Regions from separate parts of the Nocardiopsis sp. NPDC006139 genome, predicted to be linked through region 1. Evidence: riboswitches for the same ligand, from Rfam matches in the RefSeq annotation. Region 1 holds a riboswitch; the other holds the start of a gene.
The links. Region 1 has a riboswitch for thiamine pyrophosphate ahead of ABZ249_RS06640 (ECF transporter S component). Riboswitches for the same ligand answer to the same signal wherever they lie in the genome.
Positions count from the first base shown of each region.

Region 2: another riboswitch for thiamine pyrophosphate. It lies ahead of thiC (phosphomethylpyrimidine synthase ThiC); the one in region 1 lies ahead of ABZ249_RS06640 (ECF transporter S component).

Region 1 covers NZ_JBEXTT010000004.1:104,219-108,406, forward strand. Annotated here, with positions in the region: gene ABZ249_RS06630 (energy-coupling factor transporter transmembrane component T) at 1-441, opposite strand, end outside; gene ABZ249_RS06635 (ABC transporter ATP-binding protein) at 428-1,981, opposite strand; gene ABZ249_RS06640 (ECF transporter S component) at 1,984-2,595, opposite strand; TPP riboswitch at 2,702-2,807, opposite strand; gene ABZ249_RS06645 (transglycosylase domain-containing protein) at 2,966-4,188, opposite strand, start outside.
Region 2 covers NZ_JBEXTT010000002.1:407,262-411,449, forward strand. Annotated here, with positions in the region: gene ABZ249_RS03965 (DUF3068 domain-containing protein) at 1-996, shown strand, start outside; gene ABZ249_RS03970 (SOS response-associated peptidase) at 1,007-1,864, shown strand; TPP riboswitch at 1,992-2,103, shown strand; gene thiC (phosphomethylpyrimidine synthase ThiC) at 2,097-3,782, shown strand.

The DNA of each region.
Region 1 (4,188 bases):
GGCCGGGCGCTCGGGCACCCTCAGCCTCTGCACCAGGCCGTCGGCCATGTCGGTGGGGTCGCTCCCGGCGGCGGCGAGCAGCCCGGGCAGGGCGATGGCCAGCAGGCGCACCGCCGCCCCCACCGCCCCCTCCAGGCCCTCCTCGCCGTACAGGTAATTGACCAGGCCGCTGGACAGGCCCATGAGGACGAACGGCCCGCCCAGGACCAGCAGGGTGCGCCGGTCCAGGCCGCTGAACGGCACCAGGGCCAGCACGCCCAGCAGCACCACGCCGCCGGTGACGGCGTCCACCGCCGGGACCAGGCCCAGGCCCAGGACCAGCGCGGCCAGCAGCTTGGCCGCGGGGTTGAACCGGGTCAGCCAGGTGCGGGCGCCGCCGTCCCCGGGCGCGTCGAAGGTCAGCGCGTCCGCGACCGGCGCGTTGGTCTCACGGTCGGCCACGGGTGCCCCCCTCCGCCGCGTCGGCGCGGCCCGTCTCCTCGGCCCGGCCGCCGGCGACCCGGATCCGCACGTCGGCCAGGCGGCGCAGCAGCAGCTCGTCGTGGGTGGCCATGACGACGGCGCGGCCCTCGGCCCGCAGTCCGCCGAGCAGTTCCACCAGCTCGGTCCAGGTCCGGGTGTCCTGGCCGAAGGTGGGCTCGTCCAGGACCAGCACGTCGGGGGCGTGCGAAGGGCCGGAACTCAGCGCGGTGGCGACCGAAAGCCGCCGTTTCTCTCCCCCGGAAAGCGTGTACGGGTGCACGTCGGCCAGCGCGGTCAGCCGCAGGCGCTCCAGCAGCTCGCCGACCCACGCCTCGGTCTCCGCCTCGCCCCTCCCGGCGCGCAGCGGGGCGAACCTCAGCTCGTCCCGGACGGTGCCGGTGACGAACTGGTCCTCGGCGTGCTGGAACACGGTGCCCACGTGCCGGGCCAGCCTGCGCGCCGGCCAGCGCGCCAGCGGCCGCCGGTCGGCGTCGGCCAGCGGGCCGTGCGGCAGGACGGCGCCGCGGTGGGGGCGGGACAGCCCGGCCAGCAGGGTGAGCAGCGTGGACTTGCCGGCGCCGTTGGGCCCGGTCAGCGCGGTGGCGGTCCCGGCCCGCACCGCGACGTCCACGTCCTCCAGGACCGTGCGCCGGGGCGGGACGCGCACGCCCAGCCCGGGCGGGGTGCGGGCGTCCACCCCGGCGGCCCGCAGCAGCACCGGGCCGCCGGGGGCGGCTTCCGGGGAGGGGTCGGGCTCGTGCCCGGGCACCCACACGCCCTGCGCGGCCAGCGCCGCGCCGTGGGCGGCGAACACCTCGCGCGGCGGGCCGTCGGCGGCCACGCCGCCCCCGGCCTCCAGCACGACCACCCGGTCCACCAGGTCCACGACCTCGGCGACCCGGTGCTCCACCAGCACCATCGTCGCCGAGGTCCGCTCCAGCAGGCGGGCGAGCACCCCGCGCACGAGGGCGGCCCCGTCCGGGTCGAGGTTGGCGGTGGGCTCGTCGAGCAGCAGCAGGCGCGGGCGCATCGCCATCGCCCCGGCGATGACCAGGCGCTGCTTCTCGCCGCCCGACAGCGCACCGGTGGGGTGGCGCGGACCGTAGGGGAACCCGACGGCCTCCAGCGCCTCGCCCACCCGCTCGCGGATCTCCTCCGGCGGCACGCCCAGGTTCTCCGGGCCGAAGGCGACGTCGTCCCCGGCCCGGGCCATGACGATCTGCGACTCGGGGTCCTGGGCGACCAGCCCGACCCCGGCCCGGCCGCGGCGGGCCCGCTCCCCGTCCACCAGGAGCAGGCCCTCCTCCTCTCCGCCGATGGCGCCGTCGTCGCCGGTGAGCCCGGCCAGGGCGTGCAGCAGGGTGGACTTGCCGGTGCCGGAGGCGCCGAGCAGCAGCACCCGTTCACCGGGCCCGACGGCCAGGTCGACGCCCCGCAGGGTGTACGCGTCCCGGCCCGCGTGCCGCCATCCCCAGCCGGAGAGCTCGACGCGGGCGCCCGGGCGTCCTCGGTCGGCCACGGTCAGCCCTTGGCCGAGGCGAAGGGGGCCAGCGCGCCGGAGCGGGCCAGGGCGGTGGTGAGCAGGCGCGCGCCGACCCCGGCGATGACCGCGGCGCTGATCACCACGATGACCCCGTAGATCACCTGGTAGTGCAGCGGCCAGGTGACGTTGTAGGCGATGTTGTCGCGGATCGCCGGGGAGATCCCGGCGACGGCGGCGGCCAGGACGGCGACGCCCATGCCCCAGCGGCGGTAGCCGAAGGCCAGGAAGACCAGCTCGGGCAGGATGCCCTGGAGGGTGCCGTCGAGGAGGACCATGACCCCCCACTGGGTGCCCAGGACCGCCGACACCGAGGCGGCGGCGATCGAGGTCAGCAGGGCGGCGCCGGGCCTGCGGATGATGAGCCCGCCCAGGACGCCGGAGATCAGCCACATGCCGTAGACGGCCGCCTGCCCGGGCGGGAACGCCGCGAACAGCGGGGTGGTGATGGACCAGACGATGTTCCAGAGCCAGAACACGACGCCGACGGCGACGCCCAGCACGGCGGCGACGACGATGTCGACGGTGCGCCAGCCGCGTGCCCGCGACCTGATGTCGGCCCAGGTGCCACCGGGGGTGGTGTCGGTGCCCATTCGATGTGTCCCTTCGTCGGTGTGACGAGGGGCGGATACGGCCAAGAGCGGCACCGGGGCACTGCGGCGCCGGAAGCGGACCTCCGGCGCGCGAGACGCGCCACCGGTGGCGGTTCCCACGACTTCCTTCGCCGGCATTACCCGGATCAGGTGTGTAAGGGTCTGCGGACTCTCCGCACTCTCAGCGCTCACGCGCTCCCCTGTCGGTTCGCCCCCATTATGCGCCATATGCCGGAGAAGGCCAGTCCTGTGCCGTGCCGTCTCACCTCCCGGGACGCCGCGGGGGCCGGCCCCGAACCGGGACCGGCCCCCGTCCCCTCCCCGGGGACTGCTCCGGAGGGCCCTCCCCGGGCCCCTCCGCGCCTTGCGGTCAGGCGTCCTCGTCGCCCTCCTCCTCCTTCTTGGGCGGGGCCGCCGACGGGTCGCCGAAGCGGGGCGGCGACGGGGCGAAGGACTCCGCGGGCAGGTCGGCCGCGGCGCGGTTCATCGTGGCCTGCCAGATCGGCCCCGGCAGCGTGCCGCCGTAGACGATCCCGTAGTACCGGCCGCCGATCCACACCCCCTGGAGCGGGTTCTGCTCCCCGCCCCGGATGTCGCCGACCACCACGGCCGAGGCCAGGTTGGGCGTGTACCCGGCGAACCAGGCGTAGGCCGCGCTGTCGGTGGTGCCGGTCTTGCCCGCGGCCGGGCGGCCGATGCCCAGGCCGTTCGCGGTGCCGCCCTTGAAGGTCTGCTGGAGCAGGTGGTTGACGCCGTCGGCCACGTGGGTCGGCACCGCCCCCTCCTCGCAGTGCGAGCGCATCCGGATCTCGCGGAAGTCCTCGTCGCCCTCGCGGCCGATGGTCACGGAGGACACCGGGCGCGGCTCGCAGTACTCGCCCCGCGCCGCGAAGGTGGCGTAGGCGTTGGCGACGGTGAGCGGGGAGACCTCCTGGTCGCCCAGGGTGAAGGAGCTCCACACGCCCAGCGGCTCGCCGTCGGCGCGGTGGATGCCGGTCCGCTCGGCCATCTCGGCGGTCTCGCACAGCCCCACCCGCCTCTGGAGCTGGGCGAAGTAGGTGTTCACCGACCCCTTGGTCCCGCTGATCATGTTGTGCGAGCCCGCGTCGCTCTCACCCGCGTTGTTCACCTTCCACGTGGACATCGTCCCGCCCTCGCAGTTGGCCATCCCGCTCACGGAGACGCTCTTGGGCGAGTCGAAGCTGGTCCCGTACTTCAGCCCCTTGTCGAGCGCCGCGGCCAGGGTGAACGCCTTGAACGTGGACCCCGCCTGGTACCCGTGCGAGCCGCCGTCCTCGTGGTCGACGGCCAGGTTGATGGAGGTCGTCCCGACCTCCTCCTCGTCGAACCCGTACCGCATGTTCTGGGCCATCGCCCGGACCTTGCCGGTCCCGGGCTCCACCAGCACCTGCGCGGCGAACTTGGTGGTGTCCCCCGGGGGCACCCGGGAGTCGATGGCCTCCTGCGCGGCCGCCTGCATCCCCGAGTCCAGGGTGGTGCGCACGGTGATGCCGCCGCGCCCGAGCAGGAACTCGCGCTCCGCGGGGTCCTCGGCCAGCTCCTCGGAGTCCTGGAGCCAGCGCATCACGTAGT
Region 2 (4,188 bases), on a different contig from region 1:
CTGCCCCGGGGCACGGTCCCGGCGGCGGTCGGCGCCTTCCTGCTGACCCTGGCCGCGATGCTGCCGCTGTACGTGTACGACCGGGTGGCGGTGCTGCCCGCCCAGGGCCGGTTCGAGGTGACGATGGTCGCCGACGGCGCCGGGTACCTGGACACGTCCCGGTGGGCGTGGGTGGACGGGGTGCGGATCGTCCGCAACACGTCCGTCAGCGCCCAGGCCCACGGCCCGGACTGGTCGGCCTGGGAGATGTCGGTGGACACCGTCGCCGAGGGCGCCATGATCGACCACTGGAGCCGCCGGGCCATCGTCGACCGGGACACCGGCCGCGCCGTCAACTGCTGCGGCGAGCACGTGAACGGCGACCGGGCGGTCCGCCAGGCCGGGCTGGTGTTCTCCTGGCCCCCCGGGGTGGGGGAGGCCGACCACCCCTTCTACGACGCCGAGGTGCGGGCCGCGCCCGTCATGGAGTTCCAGGGGACCGACGAGGTCGCCGGGCTTACCGTGCGCCGCTACACCCAGGAGATCCCCGCGACCCAGGTGCCCGAGTCGGCCCGCGAGGTCCCCGCGTGGCTGTTCACCCCCGGAGCGGAGGGCACGGTCACCGCCGGCCGCTGGCTGGAGCTCACGCGCACCTACTGGGTGGAGCCGGTGTCCGGCACGGTCGTCAACGCCCACGAGGCGCGGCTGGAGACGCTGCGCCCGCAGAACGCCTCCGGCGAGGCGCACCTGCTCTACGCGGAGCTGGGCCTGCGGGAGAACCAGATCGCGGGCCGCGCCGAGCAGGCCCGGGTGCGCTCCCTGCTGCTGCGCTCCCTGGACTCGTGGGCGCCCTGGGCCCTGGGCCCGGCCGGCGGCCTGCTGCTGGTCGCCGGGGGTGCGGTCGCCCTGCGCGACCGCTCCCGGGACGCGGGCCGCGACGGCCGCGGGGGCGCGGAGGGGGCGGGAGCGCCCGCGGATTCGGATGTCACGGATGGGAAGCGGGTGCCGTCGGCGTAGGATCGGACGCATGTGCGGTCGTTATGCCCAGTCCAGGAACGTGCAGCAGCTCCGGCTCGACTTCGGCCTCCCGGAGGAGTCCCTGCCCGGCGAGGACGTGGACACCCGCGCCTGGCCGCCGCTGGAGGAGCTGGAGCCGGACTACAACATCTCGCCCGGCCGCCCGGTGTACGCCGTCCTCGGCCCGCCCCCGCAGGGCGGGGAGGAGGCCGCGCCCGGGCCGCGCTCCCTGCACACCCTGCGCTGGGGGCTGATCCCCTCCTGGGCCAAGGACCGCAACATCGGCTACCGGATGATCAACGCGCGCAGCGAGACCGTGGCCGACAAGCCCGCGTTCCGCACGGCGTTCCGGCGCCGCCGCTGCCTGCTGCCCGCCGACGCCTACTACGAGTGGCAGCTCGTCGGCAGGGACGGCACGGTCCAGGCCAGCACCTCGCCCGCCACCGACCCCGACCACAAGAAGCGCAAGGCCAAGGCGGACAAGAAGCCCTACTCCGTCCACTACCCCGGCGGCGGCGAGCCGCTGGCGATGGCCGGGATCTTCGAGCGCTGGCGCGACCCCGAGGCCCCCGAGGAGGACCCGGCGGGCTGGGTGTGGAGCTGCGCCGTCATCACCACCGAGGCCGCCCCCGCGCTCGCGCACATCCACGAGCGGATGCCCGTCATCGTGCCCCGGCAGGACTGGGAGGCGTGGCTGGACCCGGCCACCGGGCCCGACGAGCTGATGCACATCATGGCCGACACCCCGGCGGACCGGCTCGTCGCGGACGAGGTGTCCACCGACGTCAACACCATCAAGAACAACCGCCCCGACCTGCTCACGCCGCTGGCGGCCGGGTCGGGGCCGGAGCCGGACACCCTCTTCTGACCCCGGGGCCCGCCTCCGGGTCCCCCTGCACCCCTGGACGGGACCGGGGTGTCCCTGTGTACAGTGTCCGGGGCCGCCCGTGAACGCGGGCGCGCCCGGGTACGGCCCGACCGTGCCCCACAACGGGATAACGCAACGCGGGAGCTCGCGCCATGGCGGGCTGAGAGGGCGGCTCAACGGTGTCGCCGACCGCAGAACCTGTTCGGGTAATTCCGACGTAGGGAGGCATGCCATGACGGCTTCGCAGAGCCGTGACACCGGTCCCACCACCGGGGAGCACCGGGTGACCACCGGTCCCATCATGGGATCATCCAAGGTCTACCGGGACATCGAGACCCCCGAGGGCTTCACCCTCCGGATCCCCGGGCGCCGGGTGGGACTCACCGACGGCGGCCATTTCGACCTGTACGACACCTCCGGCCCCTACACCGACGACACCGCGCACATCGACGTCCGCGCCGGGCTGCCCGCCCTGCGCGGGGAGTGGATCCGCTCCCGCACCCCCGTCAACGGGGCCGACACCCAGCTCGCCCACGCCAAGGCCGGGACCATCACCCTCGAGATGAGGTTCGTGGCCGAACGCGAGGGCCTGGACCCCGAGTTCGTCCGTTCCGAGGTGGCGGTGGGCCGGGCGGTCATTCCCGCCAACCGCCGCCACCCCGAGTCCGAGCCGATGATCATCGGCAAGAACTTCCTGGTCAAGATCAACGCCAACATCGGCAACTCGGCCGTCACCTCCTCGGTGGAGGAGGAGGTCGAGAAGATGGTGTGGGCCACCCGCTGGGGCGCCGACACGATCATGGACCTGTCCACCGGCAAGCGCATCCACGAGACCCGCGAGCGCATCCTGCGCAACTCGCCCGTGCCGGTCGGCACCGTCCCCATCTACCAGGCGCTGGAGAAGGTCGACGGGGACCCGGCCCGGCTGTCCTGGGAGGTCTACCGCGACACGGTGATCGAGCAGTGCGAGCAGGGCGTGGACTACATGACCGTGCACGCGGGCGTCCTGCTGCGGTACGTGCCGCTCACCGCCCGCCGGGTCACCGGCATCGTCTCGCGCGGCGGCTCCATCATGGCCGCCTGGTGCCTGGCCCACCACCGGGAGAGCTTCCTGTACACCCACTTCGAGGAGCTGTGCGAGATCCTCCGGGAGTACGACGTCACGTTCTCGCTCGGCGACGGGCTGCGGCCCGGCTCCATCGCCGACGCCAACGACGAGGCCCAGTTCGCGGAGCTGCGCACGCTGGGCGAGCTCACCCACATCGCCCGCGCCCACGACGTGCAGGTGATGATCGAGGGCCCCGGGCACGTGCCCATGCACAGGATCGCGGAGAACGTGCGCCTGGAGGAGGAGCTGTGCGGCGAGGCGCCGTTCTACACCCTCGGCCCCCTGACCACCGACATCGCACCGGGCTACGACCACATCACCTCGGCGATCGGCGCCGCCCAGATCGGGTGGTACGGCACCGCGATGCTCTGCTACGTCACCCCCAAGGAGCACCTGGGGCTGCCGGACCGCGACGACGTCAAGACCGGCGTCATCACCTACAAGCTCGCCGCCCACGCCGCCGACCTGGCCAAGGGGCATCCGCGGGCGCAGGAGTGGGACGACGAGCTGTCCAGGGCGCGGTTCGAGTTCCGGTGGAAGGACCAGTTCCACCTGTCGCTGGACCCGGAGACGGCGACGGCGTACCACGACGAGACGCTGCCCGCCGAGCCGGCCAAGACCGCGCACTTCTGCTCCATGTGCGGGCCCAAGTTCTGCTCGATGAAGATCACGCAGGACGTGCGCCGCTACGCGGCGGAGAACGGGCTGGACACGGTCGAGGCCATCCAGCGGGGGATGGCCGACAAGTCCGCCGAGTTCGGGGAGCAGGGCGGGCGGGTGTACCTGCCCATCACCGAACGGTCCGGGTGACCCCGGGGCCCTGACGGCCCGGACGCGCACCGGGCGTCCCTGAACGGGCCGGCGGCGGTACCGCCGGCCCGTTTCCGGCCCAGCACGGCCGTGCCGTCGGCGGCCCTCGAGGGCCGGAGCCTTAGGTGCTGCGTCCAGGTCCTCGCCGATCACCGGCCCCGGCGGACGGCCCACGCCGCGCTTTCCCGTGGACGCCTCCGCCCGGCCTCTTCCCTTGGGCGCCTCCTCCGGGCCCCCGGAACCCCCATGGCACAGGGGGTGTTCGGAGGGCGGGCGCCAGGGCGTGTTCGGCGGATCGTTCCGGGTCGCGGCCGTGGGGCCGCCTCTCACCGCGCCGCCCGCGCTCGGACGGGCCGACCTGCGCCGGCCGCCCTGCGAGAGAACGCCCCGCGGCCGCTCCCGGCAT